2 regions of the Tardiphaga sp. GW822-FHT04G09 genome follow, and region 1 is predicted to be linked to the other one. Evidence: predicted binding sites of a transcription regulator. Region 1 holds the regulator's gene; the other holds the start of a gene.
The links. Region 1 encodes LexA, which represses DNA repair genes until DNA is damaged. Its sites were predicted from a motif close to TGTTCNNNNTGTGTTCNG; they were not measured.
Positions count from the first base shown of each region.

Region 2: a site for LexA is predicted at 5,053-5,070, ahead of AC1RLZ_RS26845 (helicase-related protein). Genes of this name have one in related genera too.

Region 1 is NZ_JBXAMO010000007.1:4,963-20,365, reverse strand. Features, by position in the region: gene AC1RLZ_RS14470 (ABC transporter substrate-binding protein) at 466-1,680, opposite strand; gene AC1RLZ_RS14465 (2Fe-2S iron-sulfur cluster-binding protein) at 1,748-2,071, opposite strand; gene AC1RLZ_RS14460 (cytochrome P450) at 2,079-3,284, opposite strand; gene AC1RLZ_RS14455 (MarR family winged helix-turn-helix transcriptional regulator) at 3,461-4,009, shown strand; gene AC1RLZ_RS14450 (HAD-IA family hydrolase) at 4,255-4,881, shown strand; gene AC1RLZ_RS14445 (CbtA family protein) at 4,878-5,603, opposite strand; gene AC1RLZ_RS14440 (CbtB domain-containing protein) at 5,607-5,789, opposite strand; gene AC1RLZ_RS14435 (hypothetical protein) at 5,847-6,137, opposite strand; gene AC1RLZ_RS14430 (molybdopterin molybdotransferase MoeA) at 6,246-7,454, shown strand; gene AC1RLZ_RS14425 (Orn/Lys/Arg family decarboxylase) at 7,614-9,971, shown strand; gene AC1RLZ_RS14420 (GNAT family N-acetyltransferase) at 9,993-10,562, shown strand; gene lexA (transcriptional repressor LexA) at 10,862-11,578, shown strand; gene AC1RLZ_RS14410 (ComEC/Rec2 family competence protein) at 11,597-13,879, opposite strand; gene AC1RLZ_RS14405 (glutamine--tRNA ligase/YqeY domain fusion protein) at 14,098-15,403, opposite strand, start outside.
Region 2 is NZ_JBXAMO010000023.1:44,007-59,409, reverse strand. Features, by position in the region: gene AC1RLZ_RS26875 (PepSY domain-containing protein) at 1-404, opposite strand, end outside; gene AC1RLZ_RS26870 (crotonase/enoyl-CoA hydratase family protein) at 523-1,332, opposite strand; gene AC1RLZ_RS26865 (NAD-dependent epimerase/dehydratase family protein) at 1,400-2,368, opposite strand; gene AC1RLZ_RS26860 (TetR/AcrR family transcriptional regulator) at 2,438-3,052, shown strand; gene rpmB (50S ribosomal protein L28) at 3,145-3,447, opposite strand; gene AC1RLZ_RS26850 (DUF3108 domain-containing protein) at 3,915-4,763, shown strand; gene AC1RLZ_RS26845 (helicase-related protein) at 5,151-8,639, shown strand; gene AC1RLZ_RS26840 (RNA-binding S4 domain-containing protein) at 8,688-8,957, shown strand; gene fdxA (ferredoxin FdxA) at 9,109-9,447, shown strand; gene AC1RLZ_RS26830 (CarD family transcriptional regulator) at 9,649-10,749, shown strand; gene AC1RLZ_RS26825 (M48 family metalloprotease) at 10,834-12,297, opposite strand; gene AC1RLZ_RS26820 (thermonuclease family protein) at 12,367-13,338, opposite strand; gene AC1RLZ_RS26815 (ABC transporter substrate-binding protein) at 13,393-14,562, shown strand; gene AC1RLZ_RS26810 (enoyl-CoA hydratase) at 14,618-15,403, shown strand, end outside.

The DNA.
Region 1 (15,403 bases):
GGACACCGAAACTGTTCGACATCGCGCAGCCGCTCTCATCGAGCCGCCGCCGCTGCGCGGCGATCTTCGCGGCGAGCAGGACGCGCAACTTCTCATGAAGTTCCAGAGCGCATCATCGCTGCGAAATCGCGATCCTGCGCCATCGTCGATCTTGTTTACGAACAATAACCGGGACCGCGCGCGACATGGGGGGTGTTTGGCGGCGGTCCCGGGCCACATCAAGCGACCAACCCGGACGGATGAGACATCCAGGCTGGCTCTCGTGGCGGGATCTGCATTACCAAGCCGGACGAGGCCTGGTGTGAATGCGCGCTACATAGTTACGCGCGCGCATTGTAAGTTTTGCGGTAACCTCAATAGGGGCGGATTCAGCGATCGGTGTCATCGCGATGTTTACGCACGAGACGTGGCCGGCTCCGCTGCGGCCGGACACAACACGCGTTGCCGGCATCGGTGCGCAATTGGCTACTTGATCATCGGGCAGCCGCCTTCGGCCATCGGCCGGAACGCCTTTTCGGCCGGGATGGTCGAGAGCAGCTTGTAATAGTCATACGGTCCTTTCGACTCCGCCGGCTTCTTGATCTCGAACAGATAGATCGGGTGGATGACGCGGCCATCGGCACGGATGGTGACCTCGCCGAACAGTCTGTCCTTGCCCTTGAAGGTCTTCATCTGCGGTACGACAACACTGGCATCGTCGCTGCCCTTGGCGGCCACGGCATTGAGATAGGCCAGCGTGGAGGCATAGACGCCCGCCTGATTGGCGCTCGGCATCTTGCCGTTCATGCCCGGCCGCGCCGCAAAGCGTTTGCCAAAAGCGCGGGTGTCGTCATCCATGTCCCAGTAGAAGGATTCCGTCAGCAACAGGCCCTGCGCGGTCTTCAGGCCCATGCCGTGAACATCGTTGATGAAGATCAGGAACGCGACCAGTTTCTGCGGGCCGTCCTGCATGCCGAACTCGCTGGCCTGTTTCACCGCATTGATGGCATCGGCGCCGGCATTGGCGAGGCCGATCACCTTGGCCTTAGAGCTCTGCGCCTGCAGCAAGAGCGAGGCGAAATCGGAGGTGCCGAGCGGGTGCTTCGACGACCCCAGCACCTTGCCGCCATTCTTCGTGATGTAATTGGTGGCTTCGGCCTCGATGCCCTGCCCCAGCGCGTAGTTCACCGTGAGGAAGTACCAGTCGTCACCGCCCCGCTGCATCATCGCTGCCGCCGTGGTGTTGCCTGTGGCCCATGCGTCGTTGACCCACTGGATGGTGTTCGGCGAGCAGTCCTTGCCGGTAAGGTCCGAGGTCGCTGTCGACGATGCCAGGAACGTCATCCTGGTGTTGCGGGCAATATTGTTGATGGCGAGACCGACCGACGAATTCGGCACGTCGACGATGGCATCGACCTTCTCGACATCGAGCCATTTGCGCGCGATGGCGGAACCGACATCGGCCTTGTTCTGATGGTCGGCATAGACGATCTCGACCTTGATGTTCTTGCCGCCGCCGTTGAAATCCTCGGCAGCCATGCGCGCGGCTTCCACCGAGCCCATTCCGTTGGTGTCCTGGAACACGCCGGAAATATCGTTGAGCACACCGACCCGCACCACATCGTCGGACACCTGCGCCTGCACCGCCGTCGCCATCACGCAGGATGCCGCAGCCGCCAGAACTGTCTTCAAGCCCTTCATTGTCGTCTTCCCCCTCTGACTTTGTTACGCGGGTCCGGACGTTGCCGGTCGCGGTCTTGCTTGCGAGTTACACCTGTCGCTCCGGCAGCCGGAGCACGAGGCCGTCGAGCGCCTCGGTGATCCTGATCTGGCACGACAGCCGGCTGTTCGGCAGCCGCTCGCTGGCGACACCTTCCAGCAACTCATCCTCGTCGGCACCGACTGCGCCAACCTTGCCCAGCCAGCTGTCGTCGACATAGACATGGCAGGTGGCGCAGACCGCGCCGCCGCCGCATTCCCCCGTGATGCCGTCGATGCCATGCAGCAGCGCCGTATACATGGCGCTGTCGCCGTCATTGGCACTGACTGTCTCGGCGCGGTCGTCGTGATGAATGAACGTAATGCTCGGCATGGAATCCTCAGGCAGGCGTGAAGCTAACCGGCAGGCTTTCCAGTCCGCGCAGCGTGTTGTTGTAACGGCGCTTGACCTCGCCGATGATCTCGATGGCTGCGACCTTGCGCGCCAGTGCGGACAGCATCACCTCGCCCTCGAGCCGGGCCACGAGTTGCCCCACGCACATATGGATCCCGGAGCCGAAGCCGACATGGCCCGATGTCTTGCGGGTGATGTCGTACCGTTCGGGATCGGCCCAGCGGCGCGGATCGCGGTTGGCTGCGGCCAGGAACATCAGCACCTTCTCGCCCTCACCGACGCGGCAGCCGCTGATCTCGACGTCGCGCGTCGTGGTGCGGAAGAAGGTCTGCACGGGGCTTTCGTAACGCACCGCTTCCTCGAAGGCGTTGCGCGCCAGCGACAGGTCGCTGCGCAACCGCGCGAATTCCTGCGGGTAGCGCGCCAGGCAATAGACCGCGGCACCGATACCGTTCACCGTCGTGTCCAGTCCTGCCGACAGCAATGAGCGCACCAGCAGTGGCGCCTCGTCCGCGGTGATGTCGCCAGTGTCGACCCGCGCATGGATGCAGGCGCCGAAGCCGCCGGGCGCGAGATTCTCGCGCTGGCATTGCGACTGCACATAGGCCTGATGCGGTGCCGAGCGTTCGATGGCGTCCTGACGCAATTTGTTCGGTGGGCCGAAGGCATTGAAGACGAGACCTGCATAGGGCAGCAGGTTTTCGCGGCCCTCCTGCTGCAGGCCCACCGCATCGGGAAACACCGACAAAGGATAGGCTTCGGCGAGATCCGCGATGGCGTCGAAACTGCCCCGCTCCAGGAGCTCATCGACCTTTGCATCAGCCGCCGCGGCAAACCCGGCCCGCAACTGCTTCATCACTGCCGGCGACAACACCTTGTTGAGAACCGCGCGCGTACGCGTATGCGCCGGCGGGTCGGCTTCGAGAATGAGGCTCGGCGGCCGCCACGGCTTCTCCTTGGCGAAATCGCTGAGACCCACGCCGCGGCTCGAGCAGAACGTCGCGGGATCGTTCAGCACCGCATGAACTTCGGCATAGCGGGCGACCGCATAGACGTTCCATTTGTCGAGATACACCACCGGTCCCGCCTCACGCAGCACCTCGTGGGTGGGATGCGGATCGGCGAAGAAGTCCATGGCGAAGGGATCGACGTCGAGATGGACGACAGGCTGGGGTCCCGCGCCGTTCGGCATCGGGCTGCCAAAAGACAGCACCTGCGTGGTGTGGGGCGGCGCCGTCGTAACCGTGGCAACCATGTAAACCTCCCGTATTTTCTTGTTGGCAATTGCGGCTGCGTATCTCTATTCCTCAGGACCACGTGATCTCGCCGATTTCGACGGCATCACGCAGGCAGGCAGGATCGTGGCGCATGAGCAAGACTGGATCGGGCAAATCGGCTCGAAAGCCCGCCAAGGCGAAAGCGACAAAGGCCAATGTCAGGACTGTCGCCGCGAGAGCGCCCGCTTCCAAAGGCGGGCAACTGCTCGATCTCGAGCGCTATGTGCCGGCCTTCATCACCTTCATTGCGAACAAGCTCTCGCGCAACGCGACCGTCCTCTATCAGAAGCGGTTTGGCGTGAATGTCACCGAGTGGCGCATCATGTCGCTGCTGGCGATCGAGCCCGGCATTCCCGCCTCGCGCATCTGCCACGTCATCGGTTTCGACAAGGGGCCTGTCAGCCGCACGCTGGCCATGCTGGAAGAGCGCGGCCTGGTCGCCATCAACGCCGACCCGGACGACGCGCGGACCCATTCGATTACGCTGACCACGAAGGGGCGCACGACCCATGACGCCGTCATCGTGACCGCGCTGGAACGCGAGCGAAAGCTGCTGTCCTGTCTGGAGGAAAGCGAACGCGAAGTGCTCGTCGACCTGCTGCGACGCATTCACAGCAATCTCGGCGCTGTGACCGGTTAAGCCGGGACGGATCGCGCACGCAGCATCAGGCGCTGTCCCGCACAAGCGGTCCACCATCGTTCCTCTCCCTGCGGGGCGCGGCAGTTGACTGCTCTCTTACGCGCCCTCTCTGGAAAGGCTCTCATGAATTAGTTGCCTCGGCAACAAAAATTATCGGGACGGTTTGTCACGAGGGGCAAGGATTTTCTGCCACCATCCGCTAACCTGCGCTGCAGCATGTTCAATCGTTGACCCAAAAGAGACAGATGACGATGCCGCTTACGCCAAATTCCGCCGACGCCCTGCTGTTCGACCTCGGTCGCGTCGTGCTGGACATCGATTTCACGCGCGTGCTGAAGGTCTGGTCGGACTATGCGCATTGTGCGCCGGACGACATCGTGAGTCGGTTTGCACGCGGCGACGTCTATATGCGACACGAGCGCGGCGAGATTTCCGACGACGTATTCTTTGCGCATCTGCACGACACACTCGGTATCGATCTGACGCCGGCACAATTTCTCGAAGGCTGGAACGCGATCTTCGTCGGGGAGATGCCGGGCATCGCCGAACTCCTCGCGCGTGCCGCGAAGCGCTGGCCGCTCTACGCGTTCTCAAACACCAATGTCGCGCATGTCACACATTTCTCGGAACACCATGCCGATCTGCTCGGCCACTTCCAAACGGTGTTTCTGTCGTCCTCAATCGGGCTTCGCAAGCCCGACTCAGAATCCTATGAGCACGTCATCGCGCAAATCGGCATCCCCGCCGGCCGCATCGTGTTCTTCGATGATCTTGCCGATAATATCGACGCTGCCCGCGCTTGCGGATTGCAGGCCGTCCACGTCACCTCGCCGACTTCCGTCGCCGAGGCGCTGACGGCACTCGGGCTTTAAGCCCGCGAGATGCGCTGGAAGGCGATGCTGGTGAGCACGCCGAGCAGTGCCCAGAACAGCAGGCTGGTCAGCGTCGCCGCAACCGCGAAACTGTGCGACAGGGCTTCCGGGACATCGGTGTGGCCCGCAGGTGCCTGCGGCGCCCCGATCAGATGCGGCAGCACGATCAGGCCGAGGCCGAGAATGGCAGCCCATGACGCCTTGCGGAACACCAGCAGGCCAAGCCCCGCGGCGGTGGCGCAGGCGGTGCCGATCCACCAGGTCTGGCGCAGCGTCAGGTCGGCGACGGGCATGCCCGGAAGCTCCGGCGGCAGGCCAAGTCCGGGCGCCATGGTGAACACGATAAAGCCACCGAGGCCCCAGAACAGTCCTTCGCGCCATTCGACCGCACGGCCACGCAGCGCGAAGATTCCGGCCAGCAGCAATGCGAAACCGATGGCAGTCAGGATATTGGCGCCGGTGGTGAAGGCATTGCGCTGAAAGCCCTCAGCGGGCTCCCATTCGGCCTCATGGCTATGGGCGGCCGAACCGTGATCGTGCGTATGGGCGGGCTGCGCAGAAGCCGTCGGCGCAACAACAGCCGGAGCTTCCGCCTTGCGCTCATAGACTTCGCTTTTCTGGATCAGCGGAATGGTCCCGACCATCTGTGCGCCGGTGACGGCAGCGCCAGTGATCACGCCAGCCAGCGCTGCCGAGAAAACGATCGACCTGAAGACGGACATATCTCAGTGGCAGGGGAACGCGTTGGCGTGGCGCGTGTCATGGGCCGCATTGTGGACGGCGCTGATATGCGAGAACCCGACCACGCCGACGATGAACAGACCGAGCGCCATGGCCAGAACGGCCTGCACGACGACATTGACGTCGGTGGCGACGGCGGAGATCTGGGCGGTCTGGGTCTGTTGCATCGGAATCCTCGCGAAATAGAAGGTCAATTTAGCCGAGTTGTACCGGCGGCGCGACCGCTAATTTTGCATCGCGCGGGCCAGATCGCGGCTGGTCAGATGGAAATTCGCATCAGCCTCCACCGAGGCACGCACGAGCTTGGCGCCGGCCGCCGCCTGGAACACCCCTCTGTGGTCGCGGAAATAGGCTGCGCATTCCTCCGGCGACGGGTAGCGCCGGAGCAGCGTCCGGAACGCATGACGGTGCACCATACACAGCCCGCGATGGCCGGGCGGCCGGAATGCCAGCGCATCGACATCTGCCCGCCAGACAGGCGCTTCATCGTCGGTTTCAGCGTGGTTGTCGGTCATGATCGCCGATGTCTATCGTGTTTCCCGGCCTTGCCAAAGCTACCGTGGTTTTGCGTCCGCTCCCGCTCTCCGCTATGACGGGCGCCCACACTGCCGGAGATCCCCGCGATGGCCCTGATGCCGGTTACCGATGCCATGGCCGCGATTCTCGCGGGCGCCGATGCGCTGCCTGAGGAGATGGTGCCGCTGGAAGACGCGTTCCACCGCGTGCTCGCCCGCGACATCGCTTCGCTGCGAACGCAGCCGCCAGAGCCGATGTCAGCGATGGACGGTTATGCTGTGCGCGCTGCCGATGCGATACTGGGCGCCAAGCTCCGGGTCATCGGAGAGATCGCCGCGGGCAAGCCGTTCGACCGCCCGCTGCAGACCGGCGAAGCCCTGCGAATTTTCACCGGCGGCGTCTTGCCCGCTGGTGCCGACGCCGTCGTAATCCAGGAAGACACCGCGCGCGATGGCGACGTCGTCGAGATCAACGAGGCCGCCATCTCCGGCAAGCATATCCGCCCGGCCGGCGTCGATTTCAACGAAGGTGACGTGCTGCTGCGCGCCGGCACCCGCCTCACCGATCGCGACCTTGCGCTTGCCGCGGGCATGAACCATCCGTCATTGCCCGTGCGGCGACGGCCGGTCGTTGCCGTGCTTGCCACCGGCGACGAACTGGTGATGCCCGGCGCGGTCCCCGGCCCCGGCCAGATCGTGCTCTCCAATGGCTTCGCGCTGCGTGCGCTGGCCCGTGCCGAAGGCGCCGAGGTGGTCGATCTAGGCATCGCCGTGGATACGCTGGAGGCGACCACGGCAGCCATTCAGCGCGCGATCGATCTGAGGGCCGACGTGCTGATCACCACCGGCGGCGCGTCGGTCGGCGACCACGACCTCGTGCAGCAATCCCTGATCAATGCCGGCGTCGAGATGGCGTTCTGGCGCATCGCCATGCGCCCCGGCAAGCCGATGATGCACGGGCGCCGCCAGGGAATGCGCGTCATCGGCCTGCCTGGCAATCCCGTCTCGTCCTATGTCTGCGGTTTCCTGTTCATGGTGCCGCTGCTGCGCGCGCTATCCGGCCGAAACGAAATCGCTCACGCGCTCGAACCGGCGGTGCTCGGACGGGACCTCGCCGCCAACGACCAGCGCGAAGATTATCTGCGCACGCGTTTGGAAACGCGCGCGGACGGCACCGTGGTGGCGACGCCGGTGATGAAACAGGACTCATCGCTGCTGGGAAATCTGGCTGTTGCCGAAGGACTTCTGATCCGCAAGCCATTCGCACCGGCCGCGGTTGCCGGCGATTCCTGTGCGATCATTCGTCTGCCAATCTAGCTGACAAAACACCTCACAGAACGCCGCCGCCGTCGAAACTCCTGCTCACGGCATATTCCCAAAAGCTTTTTCCTGACTGAGATACCTCAACGCGGTTTCAGTCACTGAATTGTCACGTAACGCAGCGAGAGATCGCAGCGAAACAAGATCGGTGGACAAATGGACTATTTCAAACGCTTCAATTTCCTGTTTGCGATGCCAACATTCGACGCCGACGATCTCGAGGGCATTCGCCTCAATCAGATCGTCGATGAGATCGAGCGCTCCGGCTTCGAGGTCGTCAAGGCGCGCAAGCTTGAAGACGCCACGATCGCAGTCCAGACCGACGCGGCGATTGGCTGCATGGTAGTCGACTGGGGCAAGAAGGGCCTCGAAGGCAAGACCGCGGCACTGATCAACCTGATGCGCAAACGCGGCCTGGACTTTCCCATCATCCTGCTGATCCGCCGCAAACGGTTCGAGGACGTCCCGGTCGAGGTGCTCGATTTCATCGACGGCTATGTGTTCCTCTCCGAAGAAACGCCACCGTTCATCGCCAAGAACCTGATCAGCCGCCTCAAGCAATATGCCGAGACGCTGAAGACGCCGTTCTTCGGCGCGCTGGTGGATTATGCCGAGGAAGGCAACCAGCTCTGGACCTGTCCGGGGCACAATGGCGGCGTGTTCTACAGCCGCAGCCCGATCGGGCGCGTGTTCATGGAACATCTCGGCGAAGCGGTATTTCGCGATGACCTCGACAATTCCGTGCTCGATCTCGGCGACCTGCTGACTCATGAGGGTCCTGCGCTGCAGGCGCAGAAGGAAGCCGCGCAGATTTTTGGCGCGGAGAAGACCTATTTCGTGCTCAACGGCACCTCGACCTCCAACAAGGTCGCGCTGTCGGCTTTGGTAACCGATGGCGATCTGGTGCTGTTCGATCGCAACAACCACAAGGCGGCCTTGCACGGCGCGTTGATGATTTCGGGCGGTGTGCCGATCTATGTGCCGACGTCGCGCAATCCATGGGGCCTGATCGGCCCGATGGACTGGGACGCCACCGATGAGGCCGCGCTGCGCGAGCGCATCCGCACCAATCCGCTCGTCACCGATCCCGAGGCGTGGAAACGCCCGCGCCCTTTCCGTGTCGCGGTCGTGGAACAGTGCACCTATGACGGCACCATCTACAGCGCCGAGATGATCATCGCGCGCATCGGCCATCTCTGCGATTACATCCTGTTCGACGAAGCCTGGGCCGGCTTCATGAAATTCCACCCGCTCTATGCTGGCCGCTTCGCCATGGGGCTCAAGGAGCTCGGCCCCGATTCGCCAGGCATCATTGCCACGCAGTCGACCCACAAGCAGCTCGCCAGCTTTTCGCAGGCGTCGCAGATCCACATGAAGGATCGGCATATCCGCGGGCAGAAGCGCCGCGTCGAGCATCGGCGCTTCAACGAAAGCTTCATGCAGCACGCCTCGACCTCACCATTCTATCCGCTGTTCGCATCATTGGATGTCGGCGCGCAGATGATGAAGGGCCGCTCCGGCGAAGTGTTGTGGGACGACACGATCCGCCTTGGCATCGAACTGCGCAAGAAGATGCGCGCGGTGCGCCGCGAGTTCGAGGAGAAGGAAACCCGCGCCGAGCGCCGCTGGTTTTTCGAACCCTTCGTGCCCGAGCGCGTCGCCATTCCCGACGCAGCCAGCGAAGGCGCTGTTCACAATGTGCCCTGGGAAAGCATCGGCACCGACCAGCTGGCCACCAATCCGTCCTACTGGCAGCTCGCACCTGACGCCGCCTGGCATGGCTTCCCCGGCATGGTCGCTGGTTTCGCCATGACCGATCCGAACAAGCTGACGGTGCTGACGCCGGGCTTCGATCGCACCACCGGCGCCTATGCCGATCACGGTATCCCTGCTCCGGTGGTCGCTCAGTTCCTGCGCGAGAACCGTATCGTCCCCGAGAAGAACGACCTCAACTCGCTGCTCTTCCTGCTGACACCCGGTGTGGAAGCCAGCAAGGCCGGCACGCTGATATCGGGCCTTGTCGCCTTCAAGAAATTTCATGACGACAACGCGCTGCTTGAAGACGTCATCCCGGAATTCGCCCGGCGCAGGCCCGCGCGTTATGCGGGCATACGTCTACGGGATCTGTGCGGCGACATGCACCGGTTCTTCCGCGAGGCCAATGTGAGCGAACTCCAGACCAAGCAATTCTCCGCTGACCATCTGCCGGAGATCGCCATGTCACCTCACGATGCCGCGCGCTGTCTGGTACGCAACGACGTCGATTACCTCCCGATCGACGAAATATTCGGGCGCGTCGCGACGACGCCATTCGTTGTCTATCCGCCCGGCATCGCGACGATCGTCCCCGGCGAACGGCTCACCGACCGCTCAAAGCCGATGATCGACTATCTCCGGATGTTCGAGACCTGCTTCAACACCTTCCCGGGCTTCGACGTCGAAATTCAGGGCATCTACCGCAAGGTCGACGCCAATGGCCGGATCCGGCTTTACACTTACGTGGTCTCCGAATAGGGAGCACGTAAGGAGCCTGATTTGCCAACGGAACTCGAACAGCCGGTCGTCATTCGACCATCACGCGACACCGACGTCGATGCCATGCTGGCGATCTATCGCCGGCACATCCGGCAAGGCGTCGAGGAAGGCGTCAGCGACTCCGACACGCCGCAGCCCGACGATCTCAGGGACCGGCGCAAGAACCTGCGCAGCAAACGGTTCCCGCATCTCGTCGCCACGCAAGGCGGCGAGGTCGTGGGCTACGCCTATGTGGTGCTGTTCCGCAAACGACCGGCCTATCGCTACACGGTCAAGCATTCGATCTATATCCACCACGGACACGTCGGCCAGGGCATCGGCCGACTGTTGATGCGCGAACTCATCGACGTCTGCGCGGCGGCCGGCTTCCGGCAGATCATCGGCTATATCGATGCCGACAACACGGCCTCGCTAGGCCTTCATGAGAGCTTCGGCTTTGCCCGCGTGGGCCTGCTACCCGGTGTCGCCTATCGCTCCGGCCGCTGGGCCGACACGATTATGGTTCAGCGCTCGCTGGCCACCGGCTCCACGACTCCGCCGCCGCCCGTCGGGCGCGTGACGTCCGCATAGCGCAAGCTACGGCAGGAGGTTTTCGGTATCCGGCAAGAGATCGACGACCGGCCAGGAACAGCCCTCAGCCGCGCTCAACGCGCTTTCCGTTGACGGCAAATTAAGCATTGCGGAACACATATGGAACATATAGTGTTCGTTCATGATTTGTTTCGAGATTCTGTGGCTTTGAGTAGTTTGAGAGTGCCCGAACTCGCGCAACCGATCTTCGAATGATCGCCTCTGGATGGAGGCTCACCGTTCGAAGGCCCTTTGAAACGCACGCGGCGGCCGACACCGTCAACTGAGGATGGCTTCAGATGCTCACGCGCAAACAATACGAACTCCTGCGATTCATCGATCAACGGCTGAAGGAAGCCGGCGTCCCGCCCTCCTTCGACGAAATGAAGGATGCGCTCGACCTGCGCTCCAAGTCCGGCATTCACCGTCTGATCACGGCGCTGGAAGAACGCGGCTTCATCCGCCGGCTGCCGAACCGCGCCCGCGCCATCGAAGTCATCAAGTTGCCAGAGCTCGGCGCGCCGGTTACTGGCGGTACCGGCCGCCGCGGCTTCACACCCAGTGTCATCGAAGGCACGCTCGGCAGGGTGCGTCCGGCCGCCAGCATCGGTAGCGGCGATGATGATAACGGTCGGACTGTCGCCATCCCGGTGATGGGCCGGATCGCGGCAGGTACGCCGATCGAGGCCCTGCAGACCCGCAGTCACACCATCAGCATGCCCGCGGACATGCTTGGCTCCGGCGAACATTACGCGCTCGAAGTGCGCGGCGATTCCATGCAGGACGCCGGCATTCTGGACGGCGATACCGTGCTGATCCAGCGCAACGAGAGCGCCGACACCGGCGACATCGTGGTGGCCCTGATTGACGACGAGGAAGCCACGCTGAAGCGCTTCCGTCGCCGCGGCGCGTCGATCGCGCTGGAGCCGGCCAACGACGCCTATGAAGTCCGCATCCTGCCACCCAACCGGGTCCGCATTCAGGGCAAGCTGATCGGCCTGTACCGGCGCTACTGAGGATGTCGCATCGGCGGGCTACTGATCTTCGGGTTGAAGATCAGTTTCCGCCGGCGTCGCATCGAGCGGCCGGCTTTGCCGCGGACGCCCCGTCTGTGGCGTGTCGGGTGATGGCTCATCGGGAATGGCACGCGACCACGGGCGATCCAGGCCGCGCGGCCGCACAGCGTCGATAGCAAAGCCGTTCGCCGTTCGCTGCACACTCATCGCACCATTTCGTTGCAGGCGATCCTGATCGATCACCAACGCACGGCAATCCTTTGGCGGTTGTTTCGTCGTGATGATGAGCGCCGCTTTCTCGCAGTCATCTGTGAATGCCCCCGGCTGCAGCACCAGTGCCACCAAAGCACCATCAGCGAGCGGCGTGATGCATCCGTCGCGGTCGCAGGACACGCCATGGCTGAGAGAGCCATCCGTCGGCAGACGCGCATCTGCATCGCCGGCGAGCCACTCTTTCAGCAGAAACGTATCCTTGGCGCTGCGCATCACGCGCAGAAGCCCGTCCCTGCCCCGTACCGCGACGCTGTGACCGTCACCCGAGATCAGCACATCCGGCTGCTTGACTAGCAACGCCCAGACAATCGAGAGCGCCAGCACGCCAGCCCCCACGAAGCGCAACGGCGTGCGCAGCAGTCCGAGGACGATGATGCCGATACTGGCTAATATCAGTGGTCCGGTCCCGAAGGCCGGCATCCGGCCGATGGCCCCGGGCAACGCGGCGACCCATTGCGCGACCACGATCATCCACTGGATGCCGAGATCCATCATCCCCCAGAACACGCCGTCAAAGCCGAACGGCATGGCCACGAGCCCGAGAATGCCGGCAGGCATCACAAGCGCGGAGACCACCGGCATCGCCAGCAGATTGGCGAGGACGCCGTAAGGCGTGACGCGATGAAAGTGAAACGCGGCATAGGGCGTCGTGGCGAGGCCTGCCACCAGCGAGGCCAGCACGAGCATTGCAATCTCGCGTCCACCCCATAGCGCCACGCGCGCTGTCGCGGAATGATCGGGCGAGGCAAACAGCGCGGGCATGCCAATCTGCACCAATGCGACCAGCCCCAGCGTCGCGGCGAATGACATCTGGAAACTCGGATGAATCAACGCTTCGGGCGCCACGATCAGTACGATCATCGCGGCTACCGCCAGCGTGCGGAACGTCACCGCGCGGCGATCGACCATGACGGCGATCAGCACCACGGCCGTCATGAAGAACGAACGTTGCGTCGCGACCTCGCCGCCGGACAGCAGCAGATAGAACAGCGCTGCGAACAGCGCCGCCGCTGCCGCGACCTTCTTGATCGGGAATGTCACCGTCAGCACGGGGATCAGCGCCAGCAGCGCGCGTATCGCGAAGAACACCACGCCGGCGACGACGGCCATGTGATAGCCGGAGATCGAAAGTACGTGACCGAGGCCGGAGATGAACATCGCGTCGTTGACGTCGGTGGAAATTGCATCGCGGCGCCCCGTGAGCAGCGCTGTCGCAATAGCGCGGTTGTCGCCTGTAAGCGCGGTACGGATTCGTGCGTCGATGGCGTCGCGCAGCCCCTGCATGGTCGCCGAATAGCGTAGCGTCACACTCGGCTGTATCGGCGGATCGACGGCCTTGATGCCGCCCGTCACAAAACCGGACGCGCCGATCCCTTGAAAATACAGATCGCGTCCGAAGTCGTAGCTGCCCAGCCGGAGCGGCGACAGCGGCGGCTGCAGCCTTGCCTTCAATTCGACGAAACGACCGACGGCAGGCGCCGTCCCTTTCTTCACCGAGAGCCGGACACGCGTCAGCTTTGGTGCGGCGCGCGGGCTGTCCATCGTCGCGACGCGCAGCACGAAGCGATCCGTGCGCTCCCGCTCTTCATGGGTTTCCACAAAGCCGGTCAACGCGACGGAATAGAGCGGCTTCGCCAGAACCTCATGCCCCACGCGCGAGGTCTTCACGGCGGCCACCGCAAAGCCGGCTGCGATGGCTGCAACAAGCATGATCGGTGGAAACCATCGTTGTCGCCGCAGCAGAAACGCGGCCAAGCAAAGAAGGCTCGCTGTCGCGGCGGCAACCCAGGCCACCGGTTCGCGCTCGGCGGCAAAATACAGCGCGATACCGGTGCCGAAAGCGATCGGCACCCAGGGCAGCAAACGACCGGGACCGGCTTCGGCCTGCACCCATGTCCGGAGCTTCTCGAAGCGCAAAGTTGACGACGACGCTGACGGAAGAGCAGTGCCTGCCGTGGCCGGCGGCGGCCATGTGGTCGCCGTACCGGATCGGCCCCGCCGCTGTTGCTGATCCCCGCCCCGCGCCATCGAACGCCCGCACGCCACGCTCGCCCTCCCGAATGCTATCGGAAGGGCTGCCGGCGACTAGCGGAACGGATGCAGAATCCGAAAACTAATCCCTGGGGCTGCCGAGGGCCGTAGGATGGGTAGAGCGTCTTCGCGAAACCCATCAACACCAAACATGACCGTGATGGGTTTCGCACCGGCGCAAGCGCCCCGGTGCTTTACCCATCCGACACCTGAGCTCAGGCGAGCTTGGCGTAGCTGTCGCGCAGACCGACGGTGCGGTTGAAAACGAGCTTGCCCGGCGCTGAATCCTTGTCACGGCAGAAGTAGCCCTGACGCTCGAACTGCACGACGTCGCTCGTATTGTCACTCGCCAGCGCCGGCTCAAGCATGGCGCCGCTGAGTGTCTCCAGCGACTCCGGATTGATCTGCGATGCGAACTCGGCCGCATTGGGCTGCGGATCGGCAAACAGCTGGTTATAGACACGCACTTCCGCCGGCACGGCATCCGCGGCGCTCACCCAATGGATCGTCGCCTTGACCTTGCGGCCGTCCGGCGCATTACCGCCCCGGGTTTCCGGATCATAGGTGCAGCGCAGTTCGACCACCTCGCCAGCATCGTTCTTGATGACGCTCTTGCAGGTGATGAAATAGCCGTAGCGCAAACGGACCTCGCGGCCCGGTGCCATGCGGAAGAATTTCTTCGGCGGCTCTTCCATGAAGTCGTCATGCTCGATGTAGAGTTCGCGGCCGAACGGGATCTGCCGCGTGCCCAGCGCTTCATCATCGGGATGATTGACCGCTTCGAGCTGCTCGACCTGTCCCTCGGGATAGTTCTCGATCACCACCTTCAGCGGCTTCAGCACAGCCATGCGGCGCTGCGCCGTGCGGTTCAGCGTCTCGCGCACGGCGAAATCGAACATCGAGATATCGACGGTCGAGTTGGCCTTGGCGACGCCGATACGCTTGATGAATTCACGCACCGCTTCGGCCGGAATGCCGCGGCGCTGCAAGCCGGCCAGCGTCGGCATGCGCGGATCATCCCAGCCGGTGACATGGCCGCCGCGCACGAGTTCGGTCAGCACGCGCTTCGACAGCAGCGTGTAGGTCATGTTGAGGCGCGCGAATTCGTACTGGTGCGGGCGCGACGGCACCGGCAGGTTTTCCAGGCACCAGTCGTACAACGGACGGTGGTCCTCGAATTCCAGCGTGCAGATCGAATGCGTCACATGCTCGATGGCGTCAGACTGGCCATGCGCGAAGTCGTAGGACGGATAGATGCTCCATGCCGTGCCGGTGCGCGGATGATGCGCATGCAGGATGCGGTAGATCACGGGATCGCGCAGATTGATGTTGCCCGACGACATGTCGATCTTGGCGCGCAGCACACGTGCGCCGTTCGGAAATTCGCCTGCGCGCATGCGGGTGAACAGGTCGAGGTTTTCCTCGACGCTGCGATCCCGGAACGGGCTGTTCTGACCGGGCTCGGTCAGCGTGCCCCGTTTGACGCGGATTTCCTCCTGCGACTGATCGTCCACATAGGCC
Region 2 (15,403 bases), on a different contig from region 1:
CACTTGCCATAATTGTCGCGGCCCTCGATCTCCCATTCATTGTCGTCGAAATGGGTGTTCTGCACCGTCACCACGCCGATCCCCGCGGCGATCGCCAGCGCGTCCTGCAGCGTCAGCGGGCCTGATGGGACCGGCACCATGGCCGCCCGTGGGGCGGGCTGGCGGACATAGACGTCGGCGGCTAACGCCGGCGCAGCCGAACCGATCGCGCCCGCCAGTGCCAGCGGAAGCAAGGCCTTCGAAAACACGGTTTTTTTCAAAATCTGTTGCATCGAAATCTCCTCATCTGTCCCACGCGCCGCATGCGGCGCAACCGGGTTAAGAACGATGCACGCTGCACTGCGTTCCGGGAGGAAATGAGGCGATGTTGTGGGAAGAGGGCGCTCGATCGCAGCGATACCCATCACCTTCCGGCCATGATGTCTCCTGTGATATCATCGTCTCCGATGAACCGCCCCGCCGGAGACGCGTCGACGGATACGCTGCACTATTCCGTCCTACGCGCTGCCCATAAGCGTGGGTTCAAATCGCAGCATCAGCAAATCGCGGCGCGCGATTCTCCAGATTGGCTCTAACTGCCTCAACCTGGTTGGTACTGCCGATCAGCGCGCGCTGTTCATTGGTCTCCGCTGTGAGGCCGGCGAGAGTGTCGCCCGCGACAGCCTGATTGAGCAGCCGTTTGGCGGCGCGGATCGCATTTGGGCTACGCCCTGCGATGTCGCGAGCTGTGACGAGCGCCTCGGCAAGAGGATTCGCGACCAATCGCGTGGCGAACCCGTAGGCGAGCGCTTCCTCTGCGGAAAAGATTCGCCCGGTGTATGTTAGTTCGCGGACCACGTCCTCCCGTGCAAGAGAGCGCATGAGTTGAGTCCCGGCCATGTCGGGCACCAAACCCCACTTGCTCTCGATGATGCCCAGCCGTGTCCCAGGCGCCACGTATCGCAAATCGGCACCGAGCGCGAGTTGGAAACCGCCTCCGAAGGCGGTGCCGTGGACTGCGGCGATCACCGGAACTGGCATCTCCCGCCAGATCCAGACGATGTGCTGGACAAAATTAGCGATGCCGTGCGTGCGCTTGGTGAGATCGGCGAATGGAAGAATGCTTTCGCCCTTCCCCGTTGCAATGATTCTCTCGACATCGAGCCCGGCACAAAAAGCCCGACCTTCGCCTGACAGCACCACTGCACGCAGGCTGGTATCCTCCTTGAGACGAGCGCCAGTGTCGGCGATGGCCTTGAACATGGCCGGATCAAGCGCGTTCATTTTATCCGCGCGATTGAGTCGAACGTCGGCGATGCCATCTGTCATCGACAGGCGAACGCGATTTTCCATGACACAATCTCCTTTACGTTTACGCCGGGCAGAGAACATTTTTTCGTCGCGCGGGTCGCACCGCAGCTCATGCAGGAGACAGTTGCGCGATGGATCGATGTGCGGCCTCGGAAAATCCCGAACGCCATGATGGATAAGCCGGTCGCCAGCCAAGTTCCGTCTTGGCCTTGGCGTTCGAGCCCGTACGCACCTGCGTCATCATCGAAACCAGATGCTTGCCCGCGACTATTCGGGCTATCCATGCCGGCAGATGATGCGGCCGTTTGGCACCCAGGATCTTGGCAAGCGTCGGAAGCCAATCCCTGACCTGAGCGGGGTCATCGTCCGTGATATTATAGATGCTGCCGGGCTTGCCGTGTTCGATTGCTTTGACAGTTGCCGCAGCTGCATCGTCGACATGCACGAACGACCACCATCCCATGCCGTCGCCAATCAACGGGACGCGCCGATGACGGACCTGCTCCAGCATTGCACGATCGAATATGCCCGTGCCGGGTCCGTAGAACGAGCCATAACGCAAAACGATACCCTCCGGCTGCACCGAGTCGGTGACGGCTCGCTCCAGATATTGAATCGCATGCAACGTTGTGCGGAGTTCGGCAGGCGGATCGGGATCCAGCGCATCAGTTTCGGTTTTGATCGCGCCGCCAATGCGCGCATAAGGCCAACCGCAGTAGCTCTGGGCGACAAAGCGTTTAACGCCGTTCGCCCGTGCGGCTGTCAGCAGGATGTCAGTTCCCTTTGTCCTCAATTCGTTACTGCTTGCGAACACCCGGTCGAAATGCCGGAGGTCGATCGTCCCGGCCAGATCGGTCATCTCGTGAACAACGGCATCCGGCCTCGTCGACGCGAGTGCCGCTTGTATCGCAGCAGCATCGAGGCCGTCAGCGATCACCGGCTCCGCGCCCATCTTTCTGATGAATTCGACCTTGGTGGCCGTGCGTGTCAGGCCTACGACCGAATGGCCTGCCGCAATCAGCGCGGAAACGAGCGGACGCCCCACAGCGCCGGTGGCGCCAGCAATGAAGATTTTCATGGCGGGTTCCTCCAGTTTCGCTAAGTTACCTACCCTAGAGTAGGTTGAACCAAACTAAACCGGTTATGCATGAAATCAAGACCTCGAAAGCGGCTTACGCTGGATCAGCGACGGACCAGAATTCTCGCCGCAGCAACTCGCATATTTGCCCGTAAGGGCTATGACGGCGCATCGATGAGCGGGATAGCGACGGCAGCTGGCATTACGAAGCCGGTGCTCTACGACCACTTCACGTCGAAGGACGCGCTGTTTGAGACGCTGCTGCGTTCGATCCGCGACGATTTGCTGGCGAAGGGTCATGCCATTGGACAGTCATCCCTCAGCGATGAGCTCAGGTTCCAGTTAGCGGTCGATACTTTCTTTGCATTCGTTGAAGGGCAGCCCGACGCAGCAAAAATCCTTCTGATCGTACCGCAAGGCAATCCTGTCACCGCCAAGCTGTCGCGTGTCGTACAGGGGGGAGCGACGGCTGCAATCTCGCAACTCCTGAAATCCTATCTTCCCGTCGGGGACGCCTGGCAACACGAAGCCGCTGGCGCGTTTCTCAAGGAAGGACTGCACGCCTTGGCAAAATGGTGGCTTCGCCATCCAGGCCCGAGTCGCGACGAAATCGTCGATCTTGTTATGAAGGTATGTTGGACGGGCTTTCGGGAGATCAAATATAGATCGAAAGTCGACAGCTAAATGGAGCTTTCGCCCAAACGCAAAAACGGCCGGATCTTGCGATCCGGCCGTTTTCAAATTTCAGTCCGCTCAAGGTGAGCGGCGGGTCAGGCTCAGGCCGCGACTGCTGCGGTTTCGGCCTTCTTCTTCTCGATGGCGCGCTTCAGCAGCACGGCCTTCTGCGACAGCTCGCTCTCGCGGGCCTTGATCAGATAGGCATCGAAGCCACCGCGGTGGTCGACCGACTTCACGGCATTCGCCGACACGCGCAGGCGCACGCCGCGGCCCAGCACGTCGGACAGGAAGGTCACATTGACCAGGTTCGGCAGAAACCGGCGCTTGGTCTTGATGTTCGAGTGGCTCACCTTGTGGCCCACCTGGGGGCCCTTCAGTGTCAGTTCACAGCGCCGAGACATGGCGAAAATCCTCTGTCATCCCCGCAGCTAAAAGGCGAAGAGCCCAAAGCCGGGCAGGGGTTCAAAATCACGTCCATTTCAGGAGTGGCGGACGTATAGGGGGCTTGGCCACGGCCGTCAAGATATCCGGCCAGCTAAAGTCGCGGCAAAACCGGCAAAGACCCCTGTCTTGGGCCGTTGTATAACCCGTCCTACGCGCGGAAACCACATGGAATTCAACGCGGTTCCCATCATATAAACGACGTATTCGGGCCGGAAACAGGTCCCTCCATCCCAATGAAGCGATGCGGCCCTGCGCCTTGAGCCGGGGATCGCCGACCAGGTGATATCAAAAAGTGAGCCTTCACACGCCCCGCTTTGTGACCCGACCGGTGACGACTGCGCGGGCGGCCGCGCCTGCAACACCGAGATTTGCGTGGCTTTTTGAGGTGCGCTTGGGCGCGCGGTTCGCCGTTGCCGCGGGCCTGATGCTGCCGGTTTTGACCGGCGAGGCCTCCGCACAGGCGCAAAGTCAGGCCCAGGCTCCGGTTCTGGCGCCCGCGCAGGCGGTGGTGCCCGGCGGCAAGCTGGAAGCCAAATATGAAGCCAGCCTCGCCGGCATCGCGGTCGGCAAGGGTGTCTGGTCCATCGACATCAATGAAGACCAGTATTCCGCGACGGCCAGTGGCGGCACTGCCGGTTTGCTGAAGGCGTTTTCCGGCGGGTCGGGCTCCGGCCAGTCCACCGGCCGCGTGGTTGCGGGTGCGCTGGTGCCGTCGACCTATAGTGCCACCACCACCTCCGCGAAGAAGTCCGAGACGATCAAGATGCTGATCACGCCGGGCTATGTGAAGGAGTTCTCCATCGAGCCGGAGCCGCCGCTCGATCCCGAGAAGATCGCGATCACCGATGCGCATCGGCGCAATGTGATCGATCCGATGACCGGCTCGCTGCTGCGCGTGCCCGGCACCGGAGAGTTGATGACGCCGGATAGTTGCCGCACCGGCACGTCGATCTTCGACGGCCGCATGCGCTACGATCTCAAGCTCGACTACAAGCGCATGGAAAGCGTGAAGGCCGAGAAGGGCTATCGTGGCCCCGCGATCGTCTGCGCCGTCTATTTCACGCCGATCGCCGGCTATGTGCCCGACCGCGCCGCCATCAAATATATTGCCGCCCAACGCAATATCGAAGTGACCCTGGTGCCGATCGCCGGAACCCGCGTGCTGGTGCCGTATCGCATGACGATCCCGACCCCGCTCGGCGTCGCCATGCTCGAAGCCACCGAATTCGTCACGTCAGCCGCGCCGTCGAAGGCCGTGGCCCGGACGAACTGAACCGAAATTAGCGCATCGACGGGTGGCGCCGGCGCTGCCGCAGGAAAGTCGCAAGACCAAGACAAAGTGCGCCATCGGAGCATCGTCGCAAACATGCCGCAGGATTTATGCAGGATTCCGGCTTGACTCCAAACGCCATCGGAGTCCGTGCGCTGTTCATAACTTGAGGGATTTGTCGGCCCTTGTTGCGCTGTCACAAACTTGATCTAGTCAGGCCCGGAGAATGTCAGCGCGAGATGTTGGGGTGATGCGGCCATGGAGGTGCCGAGTCACCGATTCGGGCCGCTTTCGTTCCGGACTCGTTCCAGACCATCCAAACACGCGGCTCTGAAGCGTCGCAGCCTGTGTCCGTCTTGACCGGCGGCGACGCGGAAATATCTGAAAAACATGGCCTTTTTGTCTTCTCCGCCCACGCTGTCGAACGGCAGGGCTCCCGGCGCCGGCGTTACCGCGGTGCTCGGCCCCACCAATACCGGCAAGACCCATCTCGCCATCGAGCGCATGCTTGCGCATTCGTCGGGGATCATCGGCCTCCCACTGCGCCTCCTCGCGCGCGAGGTCTATAACAAGATCGTCGATCGCGTCGGCCCCGAAGCCGTGGCGCTGATCACCGGCGAGGAAAAGATCAAGCCGGCGAAGCCGCGCTACTGGGTCTCCACCGTCGAGGCGATGCCGCGGGATCTCGACGTGTCGTTTCTGGCCGTCGATGAGATCCAGATCGCCGCAGATCTGGAGCGCGGCCACGTCTTTACTGATCGCATCCTGCATCGCCGCGGCCGCGACGAGACGCTGCTGCTCGGCGCCGCCACCATGCGCCCGATCATCGAGCGTTTGCTCCCCGGCGCCAGCATCGTGACGCGGCCGCGCCTGTCGCATCTGGAATTTGCCGGCGATCGCAAGATCACGCGGCAGCCGCGCAGGACAGCGATTGTCGCGTTTTCCGCCGACGAAGTTTATGCGATTGCCGAACTCATCAAGCGCCAGCATGGCGGTGCTGCGGTGGTGCTGGGCTCACTGTCGCCGCGCACCCGCAACGCGCAGGTCGCGATGTTCCAGAATGGCGACGTTGACTACCTGGTGGCAACCGACGCGGTCGGAATGGGCCTCAATCTCGACGTCGATCACGTGGCATTCGCCAGTGACCGCAAATATGACGGCTATCAATTCCGTCGCCTGACACCGTCGGAATTCGCGCAGATCGCCGGGCGCGCGGGCCGCGCCACGCGTAACGGTACCTTCGGCACCACCGGCCGCTGCGAACCGTTCGAGTCTGAATTGGTCAATCAGCTGCAGAACCACATCTTCGAGCCGGTGAAGGTGCTGCAGTGGCGCAATTCGAAGCTGGATTTCTCATCGATCGCGTCGCTGCAGGTGTCATTGGCTGAAACGCCGCGCCACGAGGCGCTGACCCGTGCGCCGATCGCCGAAGACCTGCGCGTGCTCGATCATGCCGTCCGTGACATCGATGTGCGCGAGATGGCGCAGGGCAAGGCCGCCGTCGAGAAATTGTGGGATGCCTGCCAGATCCCCGATTATCGCCGCATCGCGCCTGCCGCACACGCAGAGCTGGTAGTCACCATCTTCGACTTCCTGATGAAGCGCGGGCGCATCCCCGATGCCTGGTTTGGCACTCAAATCGCGCAAGCAGACCGAACCGATGGCGATATCGACACGTTATCGGGCCGAATCGCGCAAATCCGGACCTGGACATTCGTGGCAAATCGGCCTGATTGGCTCTCAGATCCTGATCATTGGCAGGGAATTTCGCGCGAATTGGAAAATAAACTGTCAGATGCCCTTCATGAAAGGCTCACTGAGCGTTTCGTTGATCGTCGTACCAGTGTATTGATGCGCCGCTTGCGGGAAAACACGATGCTGAATACTGAAATTGGTAAGACGGGCGAAGTGATCGTAGAGGGCCATGTGATTGGCCGTCTCGACGGATTTACATTTTTGCCCGATGCGGCCGAGGCTGGCTCGGATGCGAAGGCCTTGCAGGCGACGGCGCTGAAGGCGCTGGCCGGCGAGATCGACGCGCGCGCCGAGAAACTCGGCAACGCGCCGGACGATCAGTTCGTGCTCGCCTCCGACGGCACCATGCGCTGGACCGGCGATGCCGTGGCCCGTTTGGTCGCAGCCGATGACGTGCTGCATCCCCGTCTCCGCATCATCGCCGACGAGCGCCTCTCCGGCGCGCCGCGCGATGCGGTTCAGGCCCGCCTCGATCTCTGGCTGAAGACGCATATCGAAAAGCTGCTCGGGCCGCTGTTCGACCTGACCAAGGCCGAAGACATTACCGGTATCGCACGCGGTATCGCTTTCCAGCTCACCGAAGCGCTCGGCGTGCTGGAGCGGCAGAAGATCGCGACCGAGATGAAGGATCTCGATCAGCCGTCGCGTGCCGTGCTGCGGAAATACGGCGTGCGTTTCGGCGCCTATCACATCTATATTCCCGCTCTGCTGAAGCCTGCGGCGCGTTCGCTGGCCTCGCTGCTGTGGGCGCAGAAGCAGGACAATGTCGACATGTCGGCGCTGTCCAATGCGCAGCATCTCGCCGGCTCGGGCCGCACGTCCTTCCCGGTCGACAAGCTGCTCGATCGCGATGCCTATCGCGTGCTCGGCTATCGCCAGTGCGGCGAGCGCGCGGTGCGCGTCGATATTCTCGAACGTCTTGCCGATCTGATCCGTCCAGCGCTGGCCTGGCGGGAAGCCTCGCCGGGCGACAAGCCCGCCGGTGCCTTCGATGGCCGCCACTTCGTGGTGACGCAGGCGATGACCTCGCTCACCGGTTCCGCCGGCGAGGATTTCGCCTCGATCCTGCGTGCCCTGGGCTATCGCATGGAGAAGAAGGCGCCATTGCCGCCGGCGCCGCCAAAGCCGGTCGCTGCGACGACGCCGATCGAGCCCAAGATTGAGGACAAGACTGACGACAAGACGGCCGATCAACCCGATGCCCTGGTGGGACTTGCCGAGTCTGACAAGCCCGGTGAGGACAATGTCATTGCGGTCGAGGCTGCCGCTGAAGTGGCTGAGACCGCGCCGACCGAGACAGCCGCCGATGTAACTGCTGATGCAGCTCCGGTTGAAGAAGCCGCCGCCGTATCGTCGGCATCGCTGTTGCCCGAAGTCGCGCTGGTGCCCAGCACCGCGCCGGAAGCTGCGCCTGTCGAAGAGACGGCTTCCGTCGACGCGCAGCCAGAGTCCGCTGCGGCCGTTGCCGAGACCGGGACTGCTGCCGGGACCGAAGCCGCTGCAGTGTCGGATGCTGCTGCGCCTGCCGAGGGCGAAGCCGCTGCGGCTCCGGCCGTCGCTGCCGAGCCCGAACTGGTCGAGGTCTGGCGTCCGGGTGGTCGTTCAGAAGAGCGCCGTCCGCCGCGCCACGATCGCAACCGCCACCATCGCAACAGCAACGCCCCGCAGGGCGCGTCGCAGTCGGCTCCCGCCGAAGGCGCCGCAGCCGATGGCGCGCAGCGCGAGCGGCATGACCGCGGCGGTAATGATCGGGGTGGCCAGGGCCGCCGCGACCGCAACAATAACAACGAGTTCCGCCGTCCGCGCAGCGATGCGCCGGCCGCCGCGGCCTCTGCCGAAGGTGCGCCGAACCGTGGCAATCGCGGCAATCGCGGCAATCGTGACAACAAGCCGGGCGATGGTGGCCGTCCGCCGCGTGAGCGCGAACGCTTCCAGGGCAAGGGCAAAGGCCCCTTCAAGGGCGGCGACAAGGGTCGTGAGGGCCGTGGCAGTGATCGCGGTGGGGCAACCCGTCCGTTCGCCACATCGGCCGCACCGCGCGAACGGGACCGTCCGATCGATCCGAACTCCCCCTTCGCGAAACTCGCCGCGCTCAAGGAACAGCTCAGCGGCCGCAAGGATTGATGCAGGTCATGCAAGGCGGCTCCGTGCCGCCATTTGGTGGTGTGTCGATTGGAGCGCCAGCGTCTCGATAAATGGCTGTGGCACGCGCGGGTGGTCAAGGCCCGCACCAGTGCTGCTGCGCTGGTGGAAGGCGGCAAGGTTCGCATCAATGGCGAGCGCGAGAAGTCGCCGGGCCACGGCGTGAAGATCGGCGATGTCCTCACGGTGGCGCTGGATCGCACCATACGGGTGATGAAGGTCGAGGGTTTCTCGGAAAGGCGCGGCGATGCTACTGCGGCGCGCGTGCTCTATACCGATTTGCAACACCTCCCGGAGTAACTATCTAGGCCATATACCGCGTCCAATGATGGTTTCGTGGCAGGTTTTTCCCTTGGTCGAAATGCCCAGACCTATGCCGGCCGCATCACTTGCGGCAGCGGGGTGGGTGCGCTACGCAAACACTGAATATCGATCGTTTCCGGAGTTCTGGATGACTTACGTCGTCACCGACAATTGCATCAAATGTAAATACACCGACTGCGTCGAAGTGTGTCCCGTGGACTGCTTCTACGAGGGTGAAAACATGCTGGTCATCCATCCGGACGAATGCATCGATTGCGGCGTGTGCGAGCCGGAGTGTCCCGCTGACGCGATCAAGCCGGACACCGAAGGTGGCATCGAGAAGTGGCTGCAGATCAATCTGGAGCACGCCAAGACGTGGCCGAACATCACTCAGAAAAAAGAAGCGCCGGGCGACGCCAAGGAATTCGACGGCCAGGAAGGCAAATTCGAGAAATATTTCTCGGCCGCACCCGGTACCGGCGACTAAGCGACTCATTTTCTTTGCCGGTTACCGGCGCCACGCGAAATTTACCCTACCCCTGATTATGACCTGTTAGCGGCCGCCGAACGGTTGCAACGGGGCATAAATCATTGATTTTTGCGGGAAATGTGCTATAATAGGCACAATTCAAGAAGCTGGACCGTGTGGTGCCGCTCGATTTGGCCCTGCCAGGTTCCCGTTTAAAACATCAAACAGGGGCGTGGCGGTTTCCACGCGCAGGCTGTGTCACAGAAAACGCGTAAAAAGAGTGTTTCCAAGGCTGCTGCTTCGAAGAAAGCGTCCTCTTCGAAAGTCTTGGATCCTAAGACTTTGAAGAAGACAACTGCGGTCAGCCGCGTTGTGAAGGGTCCTGCTGCGAAGAATTCTGTCACCAAAGGCCGTGCCCGGGCCCCTGTCAAGGACACCCGGACCGCCGCGAAGGCTGCGGCTGAAAAGTCCTCCAAAAATAAAAGAAGTGCAATGCCAAATAAGACTGCCAAACCTGCTCCGAAGGCTGCTGCTTCGAAGACCCCTGCTGCCAAGCCTGCTGCGCCGAAGACGGCTGCAAAGGCTCCTGTGGCCAAGGCCCCGGTCGCTGCGCCCGCTGTGAAGGCTGCTGCGCCGAAGGAAGTCGCCAAGGTTGTTGCGAAGCCCGTGGCCGCCAAGCCGGCCCCCGCTGCGGCCCCGCGCGTCGAAGAGCCGAAGAAGCCGCTGACCCAGCGTCAAGGCTTCAAGACCAACGAATTCGTGGTTTATCCGGCGCATGGTGTTGGCCAGATCCTCGCCATCGAGGAACAGGAAATTGCAGGTGCCCGGCTTGAACTCTTCGTGATCAATTTCATGAAGGACAAGATGACCCTGCGCGTTCCGACCGCGAAGGTCGCGAATGTCGGCATGCGCAAACTGTCCGAGCCGGCGCTGGTCAAGCGCGCGCTGGAGACGCTGAAGGGCCGTGCCCGCATCAAGCGCACCATGTGGTCGCGCCGTGCGCAGGAATATGAAGCGAAGATCAATTCGGGCGATATCGTTGCCATCGCCGAAGTGGTGCGCGATCTGTTCCGTTCCGACTCGCAGCCCGAGCAGTCCTACAGCGAACGTCAGCTGTATGAAGCAGCCCTCGATCGTCTGTCGCGTGAAATCGCTGTGGTCCAGCACGTCACCGAGACCGAAGCGGTCAAGGAGATCGAAGGCCAGCTCGCCAAGAGTCCGCGCCGCGGCGCCAAGGCTGAGGCAGGTGCCGAAGCCGGTGCTGATGATGCCGACAGTGATGGTGACGATGATGTCGCCGCCGCGGATGAGGCTGCATAAGCAGCGTCTCGCAAGTTGAATACGAAGAGCCCGGCCGAGAGGCCGGGCTTTTTTGTTGTCGATTGAGCAGTAGCCGGGTGGATCTCAATCCACCACGATCTTGACGCGGTCGCGGGCTTTCACGCTGGCATTGTTCTCGAGCCCGTTCAACACGCGGAAGCGCTCCAGCGGACGATCGACGCCGTTCATGCGATGCGATAGTGACTCCACGGTGTCTCCGGGCTGCACCGTAATCACCTTGATGCGCAGCGGACGGGCGGCCTGAATCTCAGCCAGCGTCAGGCGCCGAAACGAATTGACGGTCTCGCGGGCATTGCGCTCGCTTTCGGTGCTCTTCTGCTTGGCAGCGAAGATGAAGCGATAGACGTCGCTGCCAAAGCGCAATGCGTAGACGCGAAATTGCCACTGGTCGCCGCGCGCGATGGCGGACGCTGCCGGGAAGCCATTGATGGTCAGCTCTTCCGTGGTAGCCTTGTCGACATTTTCCATCCAGCCGGAATTCAGGTAGTCACTCAGCGTCTGTTCGGACGGTACGCGCACCACGTCGAAGCGCATGGCCTGATTGCCGCCTTCGCGCACGCCAATCACCGCCTGCGCTGTATTGTCGAGGGAAAAGGCTTCCGGCGCCTGGAAGGTGAAGCCGAGCTTGGGATGCAGGAAGCGCCGACCGCGCACGAAACCCTCGCTCGGGTCCTCGCCATAAACGATGCCATCGATCGCCGAGAGATAGGTCTCGCGGTCGCGCTCGCCGCCATCAGGCGAGGAATATTGCCGCGCATTGGCCTGTGCGTTCTGCACGCGCTCCGGCGTTGCCGGATGGGACGACAGGAAGTCCTGCGCGCGGGGATCGAGCGGCGTACGGCTGGCCTTCAGCGCGGCGTTACGTTCCATCGCCGCGAGAAAGCGCGATGCGCCATAGGGATCGAATTTTGCGCGGGCCGAGATGCCGACACCAATGCCGTCGGCTTCGAATTCCTGCGCGCGCGAGAAGCTCGCCATTGTCAGTTTGGACTTGGCGAGTGCCAGTGCGGTGAGATCGGGATCGCTGCCCATGTCGGTCACGACACGTGTGACGATCGACGCCTGCCGTGCCTGTTCCTCGCGGATAGACGCGTGCTTGGCGAGTACATGCGCCATCTCGTGCGACAGCACCGATGAAATCTCGGATGTATCGCTGGCCAGCGCGATCAACCCGCGCGTAACATAGAGCTGTCCGGTCGGCAGCGCGAATGCATTCACGGCGCCGGAATTGAGGATCGTGACCTTGTAGGCCAAGTCCGGTCGCTCAGAGGCCGCGACCAGCCGATCGACCGTCTTGGTGATCAGTGACTCCAGCCGCGGGTCGTCGTAGGCGCCGCCATAGGATGCGAGGATGCGCTCGTGTTCTTTCTCGGCGGCCGGGGTCTGTACCACGGCAGGCTTCGGCGGCTTGGCCGGCATTGTCGGCTTGACTGACGAGGCGGCCTCGAACCGGCTGACATCGCCGCAGGCCGATAAAGTGAGCGTGGCGCACAGCACAACAGGCGCAGCCCAAAGGCGGCGGCTCAAGCTGGTTTGCCGTCCCACACCCGTCACGTCGTCCACTCTCTGCCTAAGCAGCCTGTTCGTCCAAGCGGTCTAATTGTCCCCGACCACCTCGATCTGCCCCACTCCGAGCGCCTCGATCCGCGGCCCGCCGCGCCTCTCGATCCATCCTCGAACGCGAATATGTCGTCTTTCAAGGGACTTAAGCGTGATTCCTGCCGCCTCGAAGGCTGTCATCATGCGCCTTGAAATAGTCACCGCAAAGTCCTGAGTCCAGCGACGCCCGAAATTGACGTAGGTCACCGTACCGGCCTGACGAACCGACAGAACCCGTCCCTCCACCAGCCCGAAACGCCCTACATCGGCCAAGATATCGCCGGGACTTTCCGCGTTTTTTATGACATTGGTTTGAGCCCAGATTCCGCGCTTCAGCCGGCGGGCCGAGCTTTCAGCGGCAGCAAGTTCCGTCGCGCAGGCTTTGTCGGAAATCGTGCCAGAGGCGACGGCGGTGCCCTGCGCCAGAAGCTGGGCTTGCAGCGAGGGCGCAGCGGGATCGGCAAAGACAAAAGCCGGTTGCCGCCCGTAGCGATCCGGCATGTCGCTCTCGCCGTACAAGGTGACATCGCGGCCGGCAATCAATGCGGAGAGGTCGTTCGTCGACTTCGATGAGTCGGCTATCGGTTCGATCCCCGCCAGACGGATCTCGTTGCCGTCGCTCAGACGCAATGTTCTGACATCAATGACGTCGGCGACGCGGCCTTCGCCCTGAGCGGTGAACATGCAGCTGGCGGCGGACGCAGATTGCACGGATGTCGAAATGGCGATCGCTGCCAGCAAGAGTGTTGCGGCATGCGACACGTCATATTTTGCAAATGCGGCACGCATCACGCCACCTTGCGAGCTCCGGTCAACCTCTCGTCTATCATAGCCAGCAATCCATTCCGCTTTGCGGAAAACCTTGATGTCATTGCAGCTATTCTTGGCTGCGCCGCCGCTTGCCGCTGTTGTTCCATTGCGGCATGATCGCGATAACAAAAACGAATACCGCGCAAAAAGCTGCGGCACGTTTTGAGGGAGGGACTTTTGAAGAAGATCATTACGGGTCTGCTGGCGTCAGCAATGGCGTTCGCGGCAACAAGCGCCATGGCGCAGACCAAGCCGTTGAAGTTGGGCGCCATTCTCGACATGTCGGGCCTGTATGCGGACATCACGGGCGTCGGCAGCGAGACCGCTGCCAAGATGGCTGCGGAAGATTTCGGTGGTGAAGTGCTGGGCCGCAAGATCGAGATCATTGCCGCCGACCATCTCAACAAGGCCGATCTGTCCGCAAACATCGCGCGCGACATGCTCGACAATCAGGGTGTCGAGGCAATCGTCGACGTGGCGGCATCGGCGACCGCGCTGGCTGCGAGTGAGATCGCGCGCGCGCGCAACAAGATCATCATCTTCAACGGCCCGGGCTCGATCCGCCTCAGCAACGAGGCCTGCGGTCCCTACACCGTGCACTATGTGTTCGACACCTATGCGCAGGCCAACGTGACCGGGCTCGCCACTGTGAAGAACGGCCTCGACACCTGGTTCTTCCTGTCGGCCGACTATGCATTCGGCGCGGATCTCGAAAAGGATACGACGGCGGTCGTCACCAAGGCGGGCGGCAAGGTGCTGGGTTCGGTCAAGCATCCGCTGAATACGTCCGACTTCTCGTCCTTCCTGCTGCAGGCGCAGAGCTCCAAGGCCAAGGTGGTCGGCCTCGCCAATGCCGGCGGTGATACGATCACCGCGATCAAGCAGGCGGCCGAGTTCGGCCTGACACGCAGCGGCGGACAGAAACTGTCGCCGCTGTTGGCGTTCATCTCCGATATCGACAGTGTCGGTCTTGATACCGCACAGGGCCTGATCCTGGCGGAAGCATTCTACTGGGATCTCAATGACGAGACGCGCGCGTTCACCAAGCGTTTCCAGGAGCGCACCAAGCGCGTACCGACCTCGGCCCAGGCCGGCGTCTATTCATCGGTGCTGCATTATCTCAAGGCTGTGAAAGCCGCCGGTACCACGGATTCGGCTCCAGTCATGAAACTCATGAAAGAGACGCCGATCAACGACATGTTTGCCAAGAATGGCCGGATTCGCGAGGATGGCCGCATGGTGCACGATATGTATCTGTTCGAGGTCAAGAAGCCCTCGGAATCCAAGGGGCGCTGGGATGACTACAAGCTGATCGCGACAGTCCCTGCTGAGCAGGCATTCCAGCCGCTGGAAGCCTCGCGCTGCCCGCTGGTGAAGAAGTAATCGTCGGGGTCTGAAGCTTGTCGGACGATCAAGAACAACAACAAGGAGCGCAATCATGAGCGACATCGTCCTGCAGGACCTCGACAACGGTCTTCTGACCATCACCATGAATCGTCCGGATCGGCGCAATGCGCTGAATCCGGAGATGACACAGGGCTTGGTCGCGGCGGCCCGCCGCGCGCAGGAAGATCACGATGTCCGTGCCGTGCTCATCAAGGGCGCGGGCGGCACGTTCTGTGTCGGCGGCGACGTTAAGTCGATGGCCGCCGGCCGTGCGCCGCTGCCGTTCGAGGCGAAGCGGGCCAATCTCCGCCGCGGCATGGAAGTGTCGCGCATTCTGCACCAGATGCCGAAACCGGTGGTTGCACAGCTCGATGGTGCGGCCGCAGGCGCCGGTCTTTCGATCGCGCTGTCCTGCGATCTCCGTGTCGCCAGCAAATCGGTGAAACTCACCACGGCTTTCGCCAAGGTCGGCTTCTCCGGTGATTATGGCGGCACCTACTTCCTCACGCAGATGCTTGGCAGCGCCAAGGCGCGCGAGCTCTATCTGATGTCGCCGGTGCTGAGTGCGCAGGAGGCGCTGGCGCTCGGCATGGTGACGAAGGTCGTCGATGACGCCGAGGTGGAGACAGCGGCACGCGACCTCGCGATGTCGCTCGCGCAGGGTCCGAGCATCACCTACGGCTATATCAAGACCAACATCAACAATGCCGAGACGATGACGTTGGAAGCCTGTTTCGACAACGAGGCGATCCATCATACCCGCTGCGGCGATACCGACGATCACAAGGAGGCCGCCAAGGCCTTCGTCGAGAAGCGCAAGCCGGTTTTCAGAGGGCAA